DNA from 2 places in the Bradyrhizobium sp. LA6.1 genome. Region 2 is predicted to be linked to the other one. Evidence: riboswitches for the same ligand, from Rfam matches in the RefSeq annotation. Region 2 holds a riboswitch; the other holds the start of a gene.

Region 1 (10,877 bases), 150 kb from region 2:
CCAAGCCGATCATCATCGGCCGCCACGCCTATGGCGACCAGTATCGCGCCACCGACATCAAGTTCCCCGGCAAGGGCACGCTGACGATGAAGTTCGTCGGCGAGGACGGCACCGTCATCGAGAAGGAAGTGTTCAAGACCCCGGGCGCCGGCGTCGCGATGCAGATGTACAATCTCGACGATTCCATCATCGACTTCGCCCGCGCCTCGTTGAACTACGGGCTGCTGCGCAACTACCCGGTCTACCTCTCGACCAAGAACACCATCCTCAAGGTCTATGACGGCCGCTTCAAGGACATCTTCCAGGACATCTACGACCGCGAGTTCAAAAAGGAATTCGAGGCCAAGGGCCTGACCTACGAGCACCGCCTGATCGACGACATGGTGGCCTCGGCGCTGAAATGGTCCGGCGGCTATGTCTGGGCCTGTAAGAACTACGACGGCGACGTGCAGTCCGACACGGTCGCGCAGGGCTACGGCTCGCTCGGCCTGATGACCTCGGTGCTGCTCACCCCCGACGGCAAGACCGTGGAAGCCGAAGCCGCCCACGGCACGGTGACCCGCCACTACCGCGAGCACCAGAAGGGCAAGGAGACCTCGACCAACTCGATCGCGTCGATCTTCGCCTGGACCCGCGGCCTGTCGCACCGTGCCAAGCTCGACAACAATGCCGAGCTCGCCAAGTTCGCGAGCACGCTGGAGAAGGTCTGCGTCGACACCGTCGAGGAAGGCTACATGACCAAGGACCTCGCGCTCCTGGTCGGCGCCGACCAGCGCTGGCTCTCGACCACCGGCTTCCTCGACAAGGTCGCCGAGAATCTCACGAAAGCGTTGGCGTAAGCCCGCGCATTATTTTCGTCTGATCGGGGTTAGAGATCATTATGGGCCGCGCTTGGGCGCGGCCCATTCATTTTGACACCCTTGCGCGGAGGCCACCCATGTCCATCATCAAGTTCGCCGTCCCTTGCCTGCTGCTCGCGGCCGTGGCCGGACCCGCCGCAGCCGCGGAGCCGCTCCCCGACGCCATCGCCGCCCCCGGCGAGACCGTCGTGCTCAGCGTCCATGCCGAAGGCGCGCAGGTCTATGACTGCAAGGCAGCCGCCGACGGCAAGCTCGCCTGGGCTTTCCGCGAGCCGGTCGCGACGCTGCTGTCCGAGGGCAAGACCGTCGGCCGCCACTATGCCGGCCCGAACTGGGAACTCGCCGACGGCAGCGCCGTGGCCGGCAAGGCCATCGGCAACGCGCCGGGCGCAACCGCCGCCGATATCCCCTGGCTCAAGCTGGAGGTCGCCTCCCGCCGCGGCAGCGGCATCCTGACGCCGGTCACCACCGTCCAGCGCATCAACACCCACGGCGGCAAGCTCGAGGGTTCTTGCGACAAGGCCGGCGATTTCAAAAGCGCGCCCTACTCGGCCGACTACATTTTCCTGAAGAAGGGCTGACCGCTCAGCGGTCGGTGTCGTCGCGCTCCGCCTGCGCCAATTCTGCCGCCGCAAGATCGCCGGTCTCCTCGAGCCGTGCCTTCGCGGTCTGGTGGACGTGGGCGGCGAGCGTCGGCATGCGCTCGATCAGCGCGTGAAAATCCTGGGCGTCGAGCACGAGCAGCCGCGTCTTGCGCGTCGCCGTCACCGTGCCGCTGCGCTTGGTCTTATGTAGCAGCGCGATCTCGCCGAAGAAGGTGCCGTCGGTGAGGCGCACCTGCTGGCTCGGCAGCGCGATCTCGACCTCGCCGGCAGTGATGAAATACATCGACGAGGCGGTATCGCCACGGCGCACCAATATTTCGCCCTGCTCGATGGTGCGGGCCCGGAGTAACCGCATGATGTCGGCGATCTCCGCGGCCGAAAGATGCGAGAACAGCGGCACCCGCGCCAGCATGCCCCAGGTCACCACGAAATCGCGCCGCCTCACCTCCTCGGCGAAGGCGGTTGAGATGATCGCGACCGGCAGCGCGATCATGGCAAAGCCTGAGATGATCGCGAACACCGAGATGAATTTACCGAGCGGCGTCACCGGCACGACGTCGCCATAGCCGACGGTGCCGAGCGTCACGATTGCCCACCACATCGCGTCCGGAATGGTGCCGAGCTTGCTGGGCTGCACATCACGCTCGATGGCGTAGAGCAGCGAGGCGAAGGTCAGTACCACACCGATCAGGATGACGATGCAGCCGATCAGCGCACGCCGCTCGGCATGGATGGCCGCGAGCAGCGAGCGCATCGCCGGCGAATAACGGATCAGCTTGAAGAACGGCAGCACGCCGAGCCCAGCCAGCGTCGCGTGCCGGCCGGTGGCCAGCACGATCGCGGCCGGCAGGAACGCCATGAGGTCGATGATGCCGAGCGCGGAGAAGGCATAAGAGAGCCGGTCGGACAGCGCGGAGCCGTTGCGCTGGGTGTGCCCCGCCACGGTCCACAGCCGCGCCAGATATTCGAGCGCGAACACGATGACGGCGAGGACGGCGACCGCGCTGAACAGCGTGTCGAACCGCGCGTCGAGCTCCGGCACCGAGGCGAGGATCATCGCGACCACGTCGAGCACGATGACGCTGATGATCACCTGGATGAAGCGCGATCCGATCGAGTAGGCGAGCGGATCGTGCTCCAGCAATTCGTACAGGCGATCCCTTAGGTTGGGATCGGCCGAGCCACGTCCTCGCGGAACGAGGCGCATGGCCGTTTACGCGCCTGCCATCGCTTTTTCGATCGCCGCGAGCGCCTCGGGCGCCTTGGCGCCATCGGGACCGCCAGCCTGCGCCATGTCGGGTCGGCCGCCGCCGCCCTTGCCGCCGAGCGCCTCGGAGGCGACGCGCACCAGGTTCACGGCATTGAAGCGCGCGGTGAGATCCGCGGTGACGCCGACCACGATGCCGGCCTTGCCGTCCTCGGTGACGCCGACGATGGCGACCACGCCGGAGCCGATCTGCTTCTTGCCGTCGTCCGCAAGGCTCTTGAGATCCTTCATCTCGATGCCCTCGACCGCACGCGCCATCAGCTTGACGTCGCCGACCTCGCGCACGCCTGCGGCTGCGCCGTTCCCGACGGATGTACCGCCGCCCATCGCGAGCTTCTTGCGGGCGTCGGAGAGCTCGCGCTCGAGCTTCTTGCGCTCCTCCATCAGGGCTGTGATGCGCGCCGGGACGTCGTCGATCGAGGTGCGCAGCTCGTTGGCCGCGGTCTTCGCCAGCGCCATGGTCTCGTTGGCGTGCCTGCGCGCGTAGTTGCCGGTCAGCGCCTCGATGCGGCGCACGCCGGAGGCGACCGCGCTCTCGCCGGTCAGCGTGATCAGGCCGATGTCGCCGGTGCGCTTCACATGGGTGCCGCCGCAGAGCTCGACGGACCAGCCGAGCGCGTTGGTGCCGCGCTCCCGCGCGGTCCGGCCCATCGAGACGACGCGGACCTCGTCGCCATACTTTTCGCCGAACAGCGCGCGCGCGCCGGCCTCGCGCGCTTCATCGACTCCCATCACGCATGTCGTGACTTCGTCGTTCTCCAGCACCACGTCGTTGGCGATGTCCTCGACGCGGGCAAGCTCTTCCGCCGTGATCGGCTTCGGGTGCACGAAGTCGAAACGCAAACGATCCGGCGCGACCATCGAGCCGCGCTGGGCGATGTGGTCGCCGAGCACCTGGCGCAGCGCCTCGTGGATGAGATGCGTCGCCGAATGGTGCGCGCGGATCGAGGTGCGCCTGCCGTGATCGACCTCTAGCTGCAGCGCGGTGCCGAGCTTCAGCTCGCCGCTCTCGACGGTGCCGACGTGAACGAAGAGATCGCCGAGCTTCTTCTGCGTGTCGGTAACGCGGAACTTGATGCCGCCCTCGCCGCTGAGCACGCCGGTGTCGCCGACCTGGCCGCCGGACTCCGCGTAGAACGGCGTCTGGTTGAGCACGATCGCGCCGGTCTCGCCGGCCTTGAGGCTCGCAGTTTCCTGGCCGTCCTTCACCAGCGCGGAAACCACGCCTTCGGCGCTCTCGGTCTCATAGCCCAGGAATTCGGTGGCCCCGAGCTTCTCGCGCAGCGGGAACCAGATTGCCTCGGAGGCCGCCTCGCCCGAACCCTTCCAGGACTCGCGCGCCTTGGCCTTCTGGCGCTCCATCGCGTCGGTGAACGAAGCTTGATCCACGCCGATGCCGCGCGACTTCAGCGCGTCCTGGGTCAGGTCCAGCGGGAAGCCGTAGGTGTCGTACAGCGTGAAGGCGACGTCGCCGTCGAACATGTCGCCCTTCTTCAGGCCGGCCGATTTCTCGTCGAGAATCGACAAGCCGCGCACCAGCGTCTTGCGGAAGCGGGTCTCTTCCAGCCGCAGCGTTTCCTCGATCAGATTTTCCGCGCGCATCAGGTCGGGATAGGCCTGGCCCATCTCGCGCACCAGCGCCCAGACCAGGCGATGCATCAGCGGCTCTTTCGCACCCAGCAGCTGCGCATGGCGCATCGCGCGGCGCATGATCCGGCGCAGCACATAGCCGCGGCCCTCGTTGGAGGGCAGCACGCCATCCGCGACCAGGAAGGCCGAGGAGCGCAGATGGTCGGCGATGACGCGGAACGAGGCGACGGTCTGCTCGTTCGGCCCGCTGCCGAGCGCGGACGCGGTCGCGTCGATCAGATGGCGGAACAGGTCGGTCTCGAACACGCTGTCGACGCCCTGCATGATGCAGGCCATGCGCTCCAGCCCCATGCCGGTGTCGATCGAGGGACGCGGCAGATCCACGCGCTCCTCCTTCGTCACCTGCTCGTATTGCATGAACACGAGATTCCAGAATTCGAGGAAGCGGTCGCCATCCTCTTCCGGCGAGCCCGGAGGTCCGCCCCAGATGTGATCGCCGCGATCGATGAAGATCTCCGAGCACGGGCCGCACGGGCCGGTGTCGCCCATCGCCCAGAAATTGTCCGAGGTCGGGATGCGGATGATGCGGTCGTCGGAGAAGCCGGCGATCTTCTTCCACAGCCCGGCCGCCTCGTCGTCGGTGTGGTAGACGGTGACGAGCAGCTTGTCTTTCTTGAGCCCGAACTCCCGGGTGATCAGGGTCCAGGCCAGCTCGATCGCCCGCTCCTTGAAATAGTCGCCGAACGAGAAATTGCCGAGCATCTCGAAGAAAGTGAGATGGCGCGCGGTGTAGCCGACATTGTCGAGGTCGTTGTGCTTGCCGCCGGCGCGCACGCATTTCTGCGAGGTGGTGGCGCGCTGATAGGGCCGCTTCTCGACGCCGGTGAAGACGTTCTTGAACTGCACCATGCCGGCATTGGTGAACATCAACGTCGGGTCGTTGCGCGGCACCAATGGCGAGGAGGACACGATCTCGTGGCCGTTCTCGGCAAAGAAGTTCAGAAAGGTCGACCTGATCTCGTTGACGCCGCTCATGTTCATCCAATCGGGTGTGCTTGGACCCGCGATACGCCATCCAAACCGGGCATTTGGGCTGATATCTGCGGGTCAAAGCGCTTTTAGACAAGGCCAGCTGCGCTGTCCAGAAACTGTGCAAGGAGATCAGTGAGTTGCCGCAGGCGCGCAATCCGGTTTGCAATCCCGTTGAAAGCCGCCAGGTGCGCGTTGACAGGCTTGGCCGGCCTGTGGTCTGTACCCATCTGTATCGTACGGCCACGTCGGGAGAGACCGGCTTTGGTGCCGGCGCCGAAGGAGCAACCGCCCCGGAAACTCTCAGGCAAAAGGACCGCGTGGCTTTGACGACATCTGGAAAGAGGCGCCGACGGGCATAGCCCGGACGACGTCCGCCGACGGGATAATACTCTCAGGCACAGCGACAGATGGGGCTTCGACTGGTTGCTACCGGGGAATCGTCCCCGGGGAACCGCCGAGGGCCCCGTGATGCTTGCGCGCGACGACCAAGATTCCCTCAAACGTACGCCCCTTCACGGGCTTCATGTCTCCCTCGGCGGCAAGATGGTGCCGTTCGCGGGCTATGACATGCCCGTACAGTACCCCGCGGGCGTCCTGAAAGAGCACCTCCATACCCGTTCCTCCGCGGGCCTGTTCGACGTCTCCCACATGGGCCAGCTCGCGCTTCGGCCGAAGTCGGGCAAGGTCGAGGATGCCGCCCGCGCGCTGGAGCGGCTGGTGCCGCAGGATATCGTCGCGGTTGCCCCGGGGCGGCAGCGCTACGCCCAGTTCACCAATGCCGACGGCGGGATTCTCGACGATCTGATGGTCGCCAATTTCGGCGATCACCTGTTCCTGGTCGTCAACGCCGCCTGCAAGGAAGTGGACGAGGCGCATCTGCGCGCGCATCTCTCGGATGACTGCATCATCGATTCGCTTCAAGACCGCGCCCTGATCGCGCTGCAGGGCCCGAAGGCAGAAGGCGCGCTGGCGAAATTGTGTGCAGAGGCCCCCGCCATGAAGTTCATGGACGCCGGCCCGCACAAGGTTGCCGGTCTCGACTGCTTCGTCTCGCGCTCCGGCTACACCGGCGAGGACGGGTTCGAGATTTCGGTCCCCGCGGCCGATGCCGAGCGCCTCGCCAAAACGCTGCTGGACAATCCCGATGTGATGCCGATCGGCTTAGGGGCCCGCGACAGCCTGCGGCTGGAGGCCGGGCTCTGCCTCTACGGCCACGACATCGACACCGCCACCACGCCGGTCGAGGCCGCGCTGGAATGGTCGGTGCAGAAGAGCCGCCGCAGCGGCGGCGCGCGCACCGGCGGCTTTCCCGGCACTGATGCGATCCTCGCTCATTTCGATCACGGCGCAAGCCGCCGCCGCGTCGGCCTGCGTACGGAAGGCCGCGCGCCGGTGCGCGAGGGCGCGCTGCTGTTTGCGGATGAAGCGGGCGGCGAGCCGATCGGAAAGGTCACCTCGGGCGGTTTCGGCCCGAGCCTGAACGCGCCGGTCGCGATGGGCTATGTGCCCACGGCATCGAGCGCGCTCGATACAAAACTCTTCGCCGAGGTGCGCGGCCAGCGGCTGCCGCTCACCGTCGCCGCCATGCCTTTCGTGAAAAACACCTACAAACGCTGAGGACTGAGAAAATGACCACGACGCTGTACACCTCCGACCATGAATGGCTGGCCATCGACGGCGACGTCGCCACCGTCGGCATCACCGACTACGCGCAGTCGCAGCTCGGCGACGTCGTGTTCGTCGAGCTGCCCAAAGCCGGCCGTGCCCTGAAGAAGGCGGAAGCCGCCGCCGTCGTGGAATCGGTGAAGGCCGCCTCCGACGTCTACGCGCCTGTCACCGGCGAGGTGCTCGAGACCAACGACGCGCTCGCCGCCGAGCCGGCGCTGGTCAACTCGGACGCGCAAGGCAAGGCGTGGTTCTTCAAGATCAGGATGGCCGACAAGAGCGAGCTCGGCGGTCTCATGGATGAGGCCGCTTACAAGGCACATACGGCGTGAGATGAAGCGAACTCTGACCTCATATTCGGTGTCATCACCCGCCTTGTGCGCACTGGGGCGGGTGATCCAGTACGCCGCGGCTTCTCGGCTCAAGCCGTGACGCCTGCGTTTACTGGATGCCCCGCCTTCGCGGGGCATGACGGCGACAGCGAAATCTAAAGCGAGGACCCATGATGACCGCGCACCGCAAATCCAATGGCGACACCGCCGCCACCTTCGTTCGCCGCCACATCGGCCCGTCGGCGCGCGACGTCACCGCAATGCTGGAGGCCGTCGGCGCCAAGAGCGTCGACGCGCTGATGGCGGAGACGCTGCCGGCCTCGATCCGGCAGACCGCCCCGCTCGATCTCGGCAAGCCCTTGAGCGAGACCGAGGCGATCGCGCACATGGCCGAGCTCGCGCGAGAGAACCAGGTCTTCACCTCGCTGATCGGCCAAGGCTATTCCGGCACGATTTTGCCCGCGGTGATCCAGCGCAACATTTTGGAGAACCCGGCCTGGTACACGGCCTACACGCCCTATCAGCCCGAGATCAGCCAGGGCCGGCTGGAGGCGCTGCTCAACTTCCAGACCATGATCTGCGATCTCACCGGGCTCGACGTCGCCAACGCCTCGCTGCTGGATGAAGCGACCGCCGCGGCGGAAGCCATGGCGCTCGCGGAGCGGCACTCACGGGTCGAAGCCAAGGCCTTCTTCGTCGACAAGGACGTCCATCCGCAGACGCTGGCTGTGATGCGCACCCGCGCCGAGCCGCTGGGCTGGACCCTGATCGTCGGTGATCCCCTCACCGATCTCGACAAATCCGACGTGCTCGGCGCGCTGCTGCAATATCCGGGCTCCTCGGGCGCCGTGCGCGACCTCAGGCCCGCGATCGCGACGTTGAAGGCCAAGGGCGCGCTCGCGATCGTTGCCGCCGATCTCTTGGCCCTGACGCTGCTCGCCTCGCCCGGCGAGCTCGGCGCGGACATCGCGATCGGCTCGGCGCAGCGTTTTGGCGTGCCGATGGGCTATGGCGGGCCGCACGCGGCCTATATGGCGGTGCGCGATGCGCTGAAGCGCTCGCTGCCCGGCCGCATCGTCGGCCTCTCCGTGGACTCGCGCGGGATGCCGGCCTATCGCCTCGCGCTGCAGACCCGCGAGCAGCACATTCGCCGCGAGAAGGCGACCTCCAACATCTGCACCGCGCAGGTGCTGCTCGCCGTGATCGCCTCGATGTACGCGGTCTATCACGGCCCCGAGGGGCTTGCGCAGATCGCGCGCAACGTGCATCGCCGCGCCGCCGTGCTTGCCGCCGGCCTACGCAAGCTCGGCTTCGCGCCGCAGTCGGATAGCTTCTTCGACACGCTCAGCGTGGACGCCGGTGCCAAGCGCGCCGAGATCGTCGCGCGCGCTACCGCCGAGAAGATCAACCTCGGCGTTGGCGAAACCGCGCTCCGCATCGCGCTCGACGAGACCACGACGCCGGCGACCGTCGAGGCGGTCTGGCGCGCGTTCGGCGGCACGCTTGTTTACGCCGAGATCGACGCGACCACGCGCGAGGCGCTGCCGGAGGCGCTGAAGCGCGGGACCGCCTTCCTCACCCATCCCGTGTTCCACGCGCATCGCTCGGAAACCGAGATGCTGCGCTACATGCGCAAGCTCAGCGATCGCGACCTCGCGCTCGACCGCGCCATGATCCCGCTCGGCTCCTGCACCATGAAGCTGAACGCGACCACCGAGATGATGCCGCTGACTTGGCCGGAGTTCGGCAGCCTGCACCCGTTCGCCCCGCGCGAGCAGGCCAAGGGTTACCACGCACTGTTCGCGCGGCTGGAAAAATGGCTGTGCGATATCACCGGCTATGACGCGATCTCGCTGCAGCCGAATTCCGGCGCACAGGGCGAATATGCCGGGCTGCTCGCGATCCGCGGCTATCATGCCGCGCGCGGCGAGACGCACCGAAAAATCTGCCTGATCCCCTCCTCCGCCCACGGCACCAACCCGGCTTCGGCCGCGATGGTCGGCATGGACGTGGTGGTGGTCGCCTGCGAGAAGAACGGCGACGTCGACGTCAATGATCTCCGCGCCAAGGCCGAGAAGCACTCGAAAGATCTCGCCGCGGTGATGATCACCTATCCCTCGACGCATGGCGTGTTCGAGGAGCACATCCGCGAGATCTGCGACATCGTCCACGACCATGGCGGCCAGGTGTATCTGGACGGCGCCAACCTCAACGCGCAGGTCGGCCTGTCGCGGCCCGGCGATTACGGCGCCGACGTCAGCCATCTCAACCTGCACAAGACCTTCTGCATCCCGCATGGCGGCGGCGGCCCCGGCATGGGCCCGATCGGCGTCAAGGCGCATCTCGCGCCGTTCCTGCCCGGTCACCCGGCGACGCAAGCCGAAGCTCCGGTCGGCCCGGTCTCGGCCGCACCGTTCGGCTCGGCGTCGATCCTGACCATCTCCTACATCTACATTCTGATGATGGGTGGCGACGGCCTGAAGCGCGCCACCGAGATCGCGATCCTCAACGCCAACTACATTGCCGCGCGCCTCGATGCGCACTTCCCGGTGCTCTACAAGAACGCGAAGGGCCGCGTCGCGCACGAGTGCATCGTCGATCCGCGCGCGCTGAAGACGACCTCGGGCGTCACCGTCGACGACATCGCAAAACGCCTGATCGATTACGGATTCCATGCCCCCACCATGAGTTTTCCGGTGCCGGGCACGCTGATGATCGAGCCGACCGAGTCGGAATCGAAGGCGGAGTTGGACCGCTTCTGCGACGCCATGATCGCGATCCGGAAGGAGATCGCCGAGGTCGAGGCCGGCCGCTTCAAGATCGAGGCTTCGCCTTTGCGTCACGCCCCGCACACCGTGCACGACATCGCGGACGACGATTGGAATCGCGCCTACACCCGCGCCGAGGGCTGCTTTCCCGCGGGCACCTCGCGCACCGACAAATATTGGTGCCCGGTCGGGCGCGTCGACAACGTCTATGGCGACCGCAACCTGGTGTGCTCGTGCCCGCCAATCAGCGATTACGCGGAGGCCGCGGAGTAAGGGATCGTAGCTTCGTAGGGTGGGCAAAGCGACTTGTCCGCCGTAGCTCGAAGAGCGAAGGCGGAAGCGTGCCCACCACCTTTGTGCGCGTTGGAATAGGGTGGGCACGGCGCTTGCGCGCCTTTGCCCACCCTACGGCCCCGAACGCATATCTAGGGTGCAACCAGCGAATGGTTCTGTCGGTCCCAACGCCACAGCCGTTCGTTGGTCAGAAGCGTTCCGCCCCACCAGCGTCTGATCGGGTTTTGACGGCGGAAATCCTCCCGGCCTTCAAGGACCGCTTCCCCAAATTCGGTGAGCGATAGCCGGCTTCGGCGAAAGGCGGCGTTGCGGCCTCGCGCATCGTGCGGGGCCAGCGTCGCGAGTTTCGGATCGAGACCCGTGATCACCGGCATTGGGCCGGACCCAAGCCCTTCGAGCAGCGGGCCCAATTCCCATTGATCGAGCACGCGCGTTTGCAGCGGACCGTCCGGTTGAAACAGCTC
Region 2 (10,877 bases):
GCGCGCCAGAAATTGTCGAGCCCGTCGAGCATCTCGCGGGTCAGAATGCCGTCGACCTCGGTGACGACGCTACCTGCGGATTCGAACGCCTTTGCGGCTTTCACTGCAACATCGCGGACCGGCCTTTCTGCCGGCAGGCCGACGCCGGCATCGAGCATCAGGCCGATGCGCAGTTTGCGTGGCGACTTTTCGAGCCCCTTCCAGTTGAGAGGCTCGGCGGGCAGGCTCATGCCGTCGCGCCGGTCGGGCTTTGCGATCACGCTCATCATCAGCGCGCAATCGTCGACCGTGCGGGTCATGGGACCGGCGACACGGCCGACATAGGTCGGGTCGATCGGTACGCGGCCAAAGCTGGGTTTCAGGCCGACGAGACCGCACCAGCCCGCAGGCAGGCGGACCGAGCCGCCGATATCGGTGCCGAGATGCAAGGGGCCATAGCCGGCCGCAGCCGCGGCGCCTGCGCCCGCGCTGGAGCCGCCGGGATTCTTGGAGAGATCCCAGGGATTGCGCGCCAGCGCATGGAAACTGGAGAGTCCCGAGGACAGCATGCCGTAATCGGGCATGGTGGTTTTCGCGAAGATGATCGCACCGGCCTCGCGCAGTCGCGCAGCCGGCGGGGCGTCCTTCTCGGCCGGGACGAGCTTCACGCTCGCAGCGCCGAGCGGGACGGGCACGCCCTTGGTCGCGATGTTGTCCTTCACCGTCACAGGCACGCCGTCGAGCGCGCCGGAAGGTTCGCCCCCGCTCCAGCGCGCGGTCGAGGCCTTCGCGGCCGCGCGCGCGCTGTCGGGATCGAACGCGTAGAGCGCCTTGAGATGCGGTTCCCACGCAGCGACGTGCGCAAGCACGTCCTCCAGCACCTCGCTCGGCGAGAATTGCTTGGCCCGATAGCCCGCGATCAGATCGACCGCGGAGAGATCGTGCAGCGAGGTGACCGCCTCTTCGACGCTCTTTTTGTGCATTGCTAACCTACCGGCATGCGCGTTTCGATGATCCGGGCGAACATGCTGGCGCCGATCGGCAGGATCTTGTCGTCGAGCACGAAGCCGGGATTGTGCACGGGCACCGAGCCGTCGTGGCCGATCCAGAAATAGGCGCCGGGAATGGTTTGCAGCATGTCGGCGAAATCCTCGCTGCCCATCTTCGGCTGGGCGCGGGTGATCACGTTGGCGGGGTTGACGACGGTGCGCGCGACCTCCTCGACCACCTTGGACTGCTCGACCTGGTTGACCAGCACGCCGAAAGTGTCGCGGATGTCGGCTTCGATCACGCACTGATAGGCGCTAGCGATGCCGGCGCAGATCGTGCGGATGCGTTCGGCGATCAGGGCGCGGACTTCATCCGAGAAGGTGCGGATGGTGCCACAGAGATGGGCCTCGCCAGGGATGACGTTGTAGGCGGAACCGGCGTGAATCTGCGTGATCGAGATGACGGCGGCCTGCAGCGGCTCGACGTTGCGGCTGACGATGGTCTGGATCGCCTGCGCCAGCGTGGTCGCGATGATCACCGCGTCCTTGGAGCGCTCTGGCATCGCGCCATGCGCGCCGTAGCCGGTGATGCGCAGGTCGAAGAAGTCGGCGCTGGCCATCGCGGGGCCGGGCAGGATCGCGATTTCGCCGAGGTTGAGGTCGGGCGCGTTGTGCAGGCCGTAGAGCTCGTCGCAGGGAAACTTCTCGAACAGGCCGTCCTTGATCATCGCGCGAGCGCCACCAAGGCCTTCCTCGGCCGGCTGGAAGATCAGGTGCACGGTGCCGTCGAAGTTTTTGGTCTCGGCGAGGTAGCGCGCGGTGCCGAGCAGCATGGTGGTGTGGCCGTCATGGCCGCAGCCGTGGAAGCGGCCGGGGATTTTCGAACTCCATTTCAGATTGGTGTTCTCTTCCATCGGCAGTGCGTCCATGTCGGCGCGCAGGCCGATGCGCTTGCTGCCCGAACCCTTGCCCTTGATGACGCCGATCACGCCGGTGCCGCCGAGACCGCGGTGCACCTCGATGCCCCAGCTCTTCAGCTTGTCGGCGACGATGCCGGAGGTGCGCACCTCCTCGAAGCCGATCTCGGGATGGGCGTGGAGGTCGCGCCTGATAGCAGTGAGTTCGTCGGCATAGCCGTCGATGCGGTCGATCGTGGGCATGTGTCCTGTCCGGTTAGCGTGATGGGGGCGTGAAAACGGGGCCGTTCGGCTTGATGCGGATGCCCGGCCGCAGCCGCGTCCAGGGCAGGGTGGCTGTGTCGGCCGGCATCGCGCCGGGCGCGGCGCAGATCATCAGCTTTTCCGCGATCGGCTCGAAATCGGCGCGGAAGTGCACCGAGCTCTTGTTGACCAGAATCTTCTGCGCGGTCGGCTCGATGCCGACATAGCGGTACATCGCCTGATCGGCGAGCTGCGCCTTGTGCGAGGAGACGACGACGCGGACGTCACCGATGCGCAGGCACGCGGAGGGACCCATCTCCATCTCGCGGCCACCGTAGTAGGGGCCGGGCGCGATGAAGCGGCCGTCGGAGAGCTTTTCGACGATGAAGGTCTCGCGATAGGGCTCGTCGCCGGGAATGCCGGACTTGCCGCCGAGCGACAGCGTCACGGTGGCGCCGACGCCGGCTTCATGTGCGGCCTTGGCCGAGGCCGGATCGTAGATCGCGCCGGTCGCGGCGCTCGCCTTGTTGCGCACCAGTGCGCGCAGCATGCCGGTGGTGTCGGAATCGCCGCCGGCGCCCGGATTGTCCTGGGTGTCGGCGATGATGATCGGCTTGCTCGCGCTCTTGGCGAGTTCCATCGCATGGCGCACGCCGTCGTCGGGCGCCCAGATCTTGCCGTCGAAATCGTCCTCGTGGCTTTCGATCAGTTTGACGATCGCATCGGCCGCGCGGTCCGCATCGGCCTGCGTCTTGCCATAGGCGAACACGCTCGGGCCGCAGTCGCGGAAGTCGGCGGCGGGGAAGCCGGGCGCGAAGGACAGCGTCGGAACGGCGTCGCTCTCCAGCGCGGCCAGTTTTTCGTAGATGCCCTTGGTGGGAAAGTCATTGGTGCATTGCCAGCTGATCGCGATCAGGAACGGCAATTGGCGAAACGACTTTGCAAAGCGCTGCCTGGTCTGCAGCAGCAAAGCGAGGTGCCTTGCGGAGGCGCGGCCGGTCTCGGCCATGTCGACATGCGGATAGGTGCGGTAGGCGATCAGCGCGTCCGCGTGTTCCATCATCTCGGGCGTGACGTTGGCGTGCAGGTCGAGGCTGGCAACGAGCGGAACGTCCTTGCCGATGACGCCGCGCACGCGCGCCAAAATCTCGCCTTCGCCGTCGTCGAGATGCTCGGTCACCATCGCGCCATGCAGATCGAGATAGACCGCATCGAGCGGACCGGCGGCGGCGATACCGTCGACCATCACCTTCACGATACGTTCGAAGGCGTCCCTGGTGACATGCGCCGACGGACTTGCGCCGCAGGCGATCGTCGGAATGAGGTTCCAGCCATTGGCTTCGGCGCTGTCGACGAAGCCGGCGAGGCCGACATTGATGCGGCGCATCACCTTCAATACGTCGGCGCCTTCCGTCATGGCCGGCCAGCCGCCGCCATGCTGGAAGTCCGCGAAAGTCGCCTTCGTCGGGGCGAACGTGTTGGTCTCGTGCAGGAAGCCGCCGACGGCGATACGTGTCATTAATTCTGGTCCAGCGTTTGAAAGTGCGCGACGTTAGCCTTGGCTTCGAGGCGGGGGCAAGCGAGGAGCCCATGCCGCCGCGCATGGCTTTAAGTCATTTTCGAATGATGATGGTCGCTACCCGTCATTGCGAGCGAAGCAAAGTAATCCAGACCGTCACCGCAGAGGGACTCTGGATTGCTTTGCTCCGCTCGCAATGACGAGTGGACAAACCTAAGCCGTCGCCGCGACGCCTTCCGACACCGGTCGGAAGTTCGCAAAATCCCAGCCGCGGCCCGGTGCGGCCTCCAGCAGCGCCCTGGTGTAGGCTTCCTTCGGATGCGTCAGCACCTCGGCGGCCAGGCCCTGTTCGACGACACGGCCGTGCTGCATCACCACGACCTCGTCGCAGATCTGGGCTGCGACGCGCAGATCGTGGGTGATGAACAGGATGGCGATGCCGAGCCGGTTCTGGATCTCGTCGAGGAGTTCCAGCACCTGCGCCTGAACCGAGACGTCGAGCGCCGAGACCGCTTCGTCCGCGACCAGCACGTCGGGGTCGAGCGCGAGCGCACGCGCAATGGCGATGCGCTGGCGCTGGCCGCCGGAGAACTGGTGTGGATAGCGCGTCACTGCGTCGGCGGACAGGCCGACGAGCTCGAGCAGTTCGCGCGCCCGCTTCATCGCATCGGCATGCGGGGTGCCGTAATTGATCGGGCCTTCCGCGATGCTCTCGCCGACGGTAATGCGCGGGTTGAGCGAGCGATAGGGATCCTGGAACACGATCTGGATCTTCTGCCGGTGCGGCTGGAGCAGGCGGCGCGAGATGTCGGCGATCTCGCGGCCGGCAAGGCGCACGCCGCCGGAGGTCGGATCGATCAGGCGCACGATGCACCGCGCCACCGTCGACTTGCCCGAGCCGCTCTCGCCGACGATGCCGAGTGTGCGGCCCTTGCGCAGCGTCAGCGTGACCTTGTCGGCGGCGACGACCTCGCGGCCTTTGCCGAAGAAGGCGCGCTCCTTATAGACCTTGCCGAGCTCGTTGGCCTCCAGCACCACCGGCTCCTTGGTCTCGGGCCGTGCCGCGCGCGGCACCAGGCTCGGCACCGCGGAAAGCAAATTGCGGGTGTACTCCATGGTCGGGTTGCGCAGCACGGTCTCGAGCGGACCGGTCTCGACCAGCCGGCCCTGCCGCATCACGGCGACGCGGTCGGCGATCTCGGCCACCACGCCCATGTCGTGGGTGATGAACAGGACGGCGGTGCCGTGATCGCGCTGGAGGTCGCGGATCAGCGTCAGGATCTGCTTCTGCGTGGTGACGTCGAGCGCGGTGGTCGGTTCGTCGGCGATCAGCAGCTTCGGCTCCAGCACCAGCGCCATCGCGATCATGATGCGCTGGCGCTGGCCGCCGGACAGGCGATGCGGATAGGAGGCGAAGATGCGCTCGACCTGGGGCAGGCGGACCTGCTCCATCATGTCGAGAATGCGCTTCTTCCGCGCCTTGGCGTCGAGATCGGTGTGGGCGCGCAGCACCTCGTCGATCTGACGGCCGACCGGCACCACCGGATTGAGCGCGGTCATCGGCTCCTGGAAGATCATCGCCATCTGCGTCGCGCGGAGCTGGCGCAGGCGGCGATCGGTCGCGGTGAGAATCTCTTCGCCGACGAGCTTGACGCTGCCGCCGGTCGGAACCAGCGTGCCCTTCGGCAGCAGACCCATCGTGGTGAGCGAGGTCACCGACTTGCCCGAGCCGCTTTCGCCGACGAGACACAGTGTCTCGCCCTTATGCACCTGGATCGAGATCCCGTCGATGATGTTGGCGCCCTTCGGCTTCTTGCCGATGGAGACGACGAGGTTGTTGATGTCGAGAACTGGGTTGGTCATCACTTGATCCGTCATCACTTGCCCTCCCGCTGCTTCATGCGGGGATCGAGGGCGTCGCGGGCAGCGTCGCCGATCAAATTGATGCTGAGGATGGCGATCGAGAGCAGCAGGCCCGGCCAGAAGATCAGCGTCGGCTTGAGCTGAAAATACTGGCGGCCCTCGGCCATGATGTTGCCCCAGGTCGGCGTCTCCGGGGAGATGCCGGCGCCGAGGAAGGAGAGGATGGCTTCGGTCAGGATCGCGGAGGCGCAGACATAGGTGCCCTGGACGATCAGTGGTGCGATCGTGTTGGGCATCAAATGTCGCCACATGATCTTCGGCAGACTGGAGCCGACCGAGATCGCGGCTTCCACATAGGGCTCCTCACGCGCGGACAGCACGACCGAGCGCACCAGGCGCGCCACGCGCGGTATCTCGGGGATGGTGATCGCGACCAGCACGGTCCAGATGCTGGCGCCGGACAGCGACACCACGGCGATCGCGAGCAGGATGCTCGGCATCGCCATGAGGCCGTCCATGACGCGCATCAGGACGGCATCGACCAGCTTGAAGAAGCCGGAGACGAGGCCGATCGCAAGGCCGATGACGATCGACAGGATCGCCGAGCCGATGCCGATCAGGAGCGAGATGCGGCCGCCATAGATGACGCGCGACAAGAGGTCACGGCCATAGGCGTCGGTGCCGAGCAGGAACTGCGCCGAGGCCGGCTTCAGCCGCTGCGAGGGCGCAAGCTGGACCGGATCATGCGGCGCGATCAGCGGCGCCAGGATCGAGACCAGCACGATCAGCGCGAGCAAGATCGTGGCCGCCGCGATGATCGGCGTCGAGGTGAGGAATCCGAAACGCGGCCGCAGCGGCGACGTGATCGGAATGGACGACTGGGGAAGGCTATCGACGGACATTTTTGTTGCTATCCTTAGCCCTAGTACCGGATCCGGGGATCGAGCAGCGTGTAGGCGACGTCGATCAGGAGATTGACGACGACATAGATCAGCGACGTCAGCAGGATCATCGCCTGGATGACTGGGTAGTCGCGCGCCAACACCGCGTCCACCGTGAGGCGGCCGATGCCGGGGATGTTGAACACGCTCTCGGTGACGACGACGCCGGAGATCAGCAGCGCAAAGCCGGTGCCGATCACGGTGATGACGGGCACCGCGGCGTTGCGCAGCGCATGGCGCATCATCACGGCGACCTCGTTGATGCCCTTGGCGCGGGCGGTGCGGACGTAGTCCTCACCGAGCACGTCGAGCATCGCCGCACGCGTCATGCGCGCGATCAGCGCGATGTAGATGAAGGAGAGCGCGCAGGTCGGCAGGATGATGCGTTCGAAGAACGGTCCAAAGCCGTTAAAGATGCTGCGGAAGCCCTGCACCGGCACCCAACGAAGGTCGATCGCGAAGACCTCGATCAGGAGATAGCCGACCACGAACACCGGCACGGAGAAGCCGAGCACGGAGAGGCCCATCACGAAACGGTCGATCCAGGTGCCGTGCTTCCACGCCGCGATGACGCCGAGCGGCACGGCGACGATCACGGCGAGAATGATCGTCGAGAGCGCGATCGAGATCGACGGCTCGACGCGCTGGCTGATCATCTTCATGACTGGCAGGTTGGAGATCAGCGACGTCCCGAGATCGCCGTGCAGCAGCTTGTTCACCCAGGTGATGAATTGTACGATCAGCGGCTCGTTGAGGCCGAGCGAGTCGCGGATGCGTTCGAGCCGTTCCGGCGTCGCGTTATCGCCGGCGAGAATTGCGGCGGGATCGCCCGGCGTCAGCCGCAGCAGCAGGAAGACGAACAGCGCGACGACGCCCATCACGGGCACCGCGGCCAGAACGCGGCGAATGAGATAACCTAGCATGCACCTATCTCCGGCTGCGGAACTTGTGGGGCCGGGAGGCCCCCGTGGAATCGGTTCTGTCTATCATGCACGCCTGTCACTCGGGCTGGAAAGCCGGCCGGAGAAGCCGACCTTTCGGGGCAAATTGTGTGCCAAGGGCAGGGCGGTCGCAAGAGGCCGCCGAGCCTCCGATATCGGCCACTCAGGATGCATGGCGGAACTCGCGCTCAACCCTGAGTGAGGGTGCGGTCGGCGGTGCGTTGAGCCCGCGCCAGCCGTCGATGGTCCCGGCAATCATCTGCGCGGTCGCGGCCGACAAGGTCCAGCCGAGATGGCCGTGGCCGGTGTTGAAGAAAACGCCTGGCATCCGTCCTGCGCGCACCACTGGCATCATGTTCGGCATCATCGGCCGCAGCCCGGCCCAGGGCACGACCTTGGACGTTTCGACGCCGGGGAAGTTGCTGCGCACCCAGTCGACCAGCGGCTGCACGCGGTCGGCGCGGATGTCGCGGTTGAAGTCGTTGAATTCGGCGGTGCCTGCGACGCGGAAGCGATCGGCGCCGAGCCGGCTGGTGACGATTTTTGCGGCTTCGTCGAGCAGGCTCACGGTCGGCGTCGCATTGCGGCTTGCGGCAGTGTCGAGCTGAACGGTGATCGAGTAGCCCTTTACCGGATAGACGTTGACGCGCTCGTCGAGCAGGGCGGCGAAGTGACGGCTGGCCACGCCGGCGCAGATCACGACGCCATCCGCCTTCAGCATGCCGCGCGCGGATGCGACAGTGTCACTGGCCGAAAGATCAGCCCAGCCGATGACAAAGCCGCCACCTGCCTGGGCAATGGAATCGATGTTGGCTTCGTGGATAAAGGTCGCGCCGCGCCGCTTGCAGGCTTCCGCAAGTCCGCGCGTGAACTTGTGGATATCGCCGGTCGCATCCGACGGCGTGTAGAAGCCGCCAAAATAGTCCTTGCGCAGCGTCGGCTCGATGGCGCGGATCTCCTCCGGCGTCACCGGGCGGCGATCGAGCCCGCCTTCCTTCAGCAGCGCATTGACCTGCAGGCCGGATTCAAAACCCTTCTTGTCGTGATAGATGTGCAGGATGCCGCGGCGTTCGAGATCGAAGTCGATGCCTTCGCGCTCCGCGATCTCGAACAGATGCTTGCGGGCTTCGATCGCGAGCCGCGTGGTCTGAACCGTGTTGGCGCGGTAGTTGCCGATATTGGCGACGAACTCGCTCATCCACGAATATTTGTGCCAGCTCGGCCGCGGGTTCATCAGCAGCGGCGCATCGCGCCGGAACATCCAGCGCAGGCCTTTCAGGATCGTGGCGGTGCTGTTCCAGACTTCGGCATTGCTGGCGGAGAGCTGTCCGCCATTGGCGAAGGACGTCTCCATCGCGGCGTAGCGGTGCTTGTCGAGCACCGTCACCTTGTATCCGCGTTCGAGCAGGGCATAGGCAGTCGTTACGCCGGTGATGCCGGCGCCGATGATGGCGATATGGGTCATGGCAGGTTCGGGGCTCCCGTGAGTTAGAGTCGGCTAACCGCCGGCCAAAGGCCGTTGGCGGCGCCCCATCTGTCACGGTTACCTGAGAGCTTGATCCGGCGAGGACCTCGGCGAGGTCAGCTCCGGACTATCCCCTTCGGTGGACGTCACGACCACATTGGCCGTGCCGCCTCTCTCCAGATCGTCCTGACGATACGGTCCTTTTGCCTGAGAGTTTCCGGGGCGGTTGCTCCGTCGGCGCCGCAACGAAAGCCTGAACTCTCGTTGCGATCTCTCCCGCATCGTCGCGTGGACAATCGAGCAGTACGATGCGCCTCATTTTTAGACAAGGCTAAATTTAAACCGCGACTGCCAACGCATTGTGCAGTGCGAAGGCTGCGTCGTCAGTCGAGCGCCGCTAGCAAGCCGGCCATCAGGCGCCCGCGTTCAACCAAGCTCTCGACCTCGATGAACTCCTCGAGCGTGTGGCCGTTGCCGCCGCGCACGCCGAGGCCGTCGAGCGTCGGGATGCCCATCGCGCCGGTAAAGTTGCCGTCGGAGCCGCCGCCGGAGCTCGCATGCGGCAGCTCAGTGCCGAGCGATTTGGCGATGCCGCGCGCCTTTTCATAAAGCGCCATGGTGCCGGCATCGGGCTCCCATACGGGGCGCGTGACGCCGCGCGTCACCTTGAACGTGACATCATTGGTCGTGCCCGACAGCGCCAGCATCCGCTCGACGCCGCGATCGAGATCGGCCTGGCGCTTGGCCATGGACAGCGCCTCGCCGGTGGCGGTCGTGGCAACGCAATTGACCCATTGTCCGCCGTGCACGACGCCGACCGAGAAGGTGCAGTCCTCCGTCGTCATCGCGTCAATGGCGAGGATCTGCCGCGCCATCTCGCGGATCGCCGAGCGTCCGGCCGACAATGTCGCGCCGGCATGGCTCGGCCGGCCCGTCGCTTCCAGATTGAACCGCGCGATGGCGTAACGTCCGGTGGTGACACCGTTGTCGGCGCGGCCCGGTTCGGGCACCAGCACATATTTGTTGCGCGCGGCTTCCGCCTCGATGATGTCCCGCGTCGAGGGCGTGCCGACTTCCTCGTCGGGCGTAAACAGCACGGTGATCGGCAGCGGCGTGGTGAAGGACGCACGTGCCAGCTGCCGGATCGCTTCCAGCGAGAGATAGTTGCCGCCCTTCATGTCGTAGATGCCGGGGCCGTAGCACTTGTTGCCCTCGCGCCGCCATTTCAGCTTCTCGATGGTGCCGACCGGATGGACGGTATCCATGTGGCCGGCGATCAGGATGCCCGGCTCGCCCTGTTTCGGATGCGGGAAGCGCGCGCGGATCACGCCGCCGAAGCCCTGTCGACCGCCGATGCGTTCGATCGTCGCACCCATGATCGCCATATCCCGCGCTGCGATATCGAGCATGCGGTTGACGGCACCCGCGTCCCAGGTCGGGCTCTCGCATTCCACCCAGGTGCGCAGGCCCTCGAGCATCGCCTCGGAATCGAAGGGAAGATTGGCTGGATTCATCTTAATGTCTCTCAAGCTTCGAAAGATGGAACGCGCATTGCATTGGCGCGGACGGGACTGGCGGAAAGCGTTGTAGAGCCAAACCGATCTTTGTGGAGCCCGTGGGCGCGCCGCTTGGGGCTGCAGCGAAACCGGATTGACGCGCTCAACACTGTCTGCAAGTCTCGAAAGACAAAGGCATCGCATGAGGTTAGTTCGCCTAAAGAACGAACCGAATGCTCAACCAATAACCTGCCTTTGAACAGTTTCACGTCAGGAGAAACTTTTATGTTGAGCTTGATGCGCCGGGGGCGTCGCGCGTTCGCCTCCACACTTGCGCTATCGGTCGTTGCGCTTTCGACGGCGATGGCCTCGCCGGTACTTGCCGCCGCCAGCAAGACCATCACTGCGGTGATGCATTCGGATCTGCGCATCATCGATCCGATTTTCACCACCGCCTACATCACGCGTGACCATGGCTACATGGTCTACGACACGCTGATCGCGACGGACTCGAACTTCAAGAT

What was found. A riboswitch is a leader RNA that binds a small molecule or an ion and turns the genes downstream of it on or off. The one in region 2 is predicted to bind glycine.
Region 1: linked by a shared signal. The riboswitch ahead of gcvT (glycine cleavage system aminomethyltransferase GcvT) and the one ahead of ABIB99_RS05990 (D-amino acid dehydrogenase) in region 2 are both predicted to bind glycine.

Annotation. Positions count from the first base shown of each region.
Region 1 covers NZ_JBEPQK010000002.1:341,803-352,679, reverse strand. Annotated here, with positions in the region: gene ABIB99_RS05215 (NADP-dependent isocitrate dehydrogenase) at 1-839, shown strand, start outside; gene ABIB99_RS05210 (DUF3455 domain-containing protein) at 938-1,441, shown strand; gene ABIB99_RS05205 (cyclic nucleotide-gated ion channel) at 1,446-2,672, opposite strand; gene alaS (alanine--tRNA ligase) at 2,679-5,357, opposite strand; glycine riboswitch at 5,591-5,679, shown strand; gene gcvT (glycine cleavage system aminomethyltransferase GcvT) at 5,823-6,971, shown strand; gene gcvH (glycine cleavage system protein GcvH) at 6,983-7,351, shown strand; gene gcvP (aminomethyl-transferring glycine dehydrogenase) at 7,525-10,392, shown strand; gene ABIB99_RS05180 (hypothetical protein) at 10,545-10,877, opposite strand, start outside.
Region 2 covers NZ_JBEPQK010000002.1:495,931-506,807, forward strand. Annotated here, with positions in the region: gene ABIB99_RS05960 (amidase) at 1-962, opposite strand, end outside; gene ABIB99_RS05965 (M20 aminoacylase family protein) at 965-2,128, opposite strand; gene ABIB99_RS05970 (M81 family metallopeptidase) at 2,142-3,647, opposite strand; gene ABIB99_RS05975 (ABC transporter ATP-binding protein) at 3,861-5,510, opposite strand; gene ABIB99_RS05980 (ABC transporter permease) at 5,525-6,412, opposite strand; gene ABIB99_RS05985 (ABC transporter permease) at 6,433-7,374, opposite strand; gene ABIB99_RS05990 (D-amino acid dehydrogenase) at 7,556-8,857, opposite strand; glycine riboswitch at 8,925-9,039, opposite strand; glycine riboswitch at 9,043-9,146, opposite strand; gene ABIB99_RS05995 (M20/M25/M40 family metallo-hydrolase) at 9,241-10,371, opposite strand; gene ABIB99_RS06000 (ABC transporter substrate-binding protein) at 10,639-10,877, shown strand, end outside.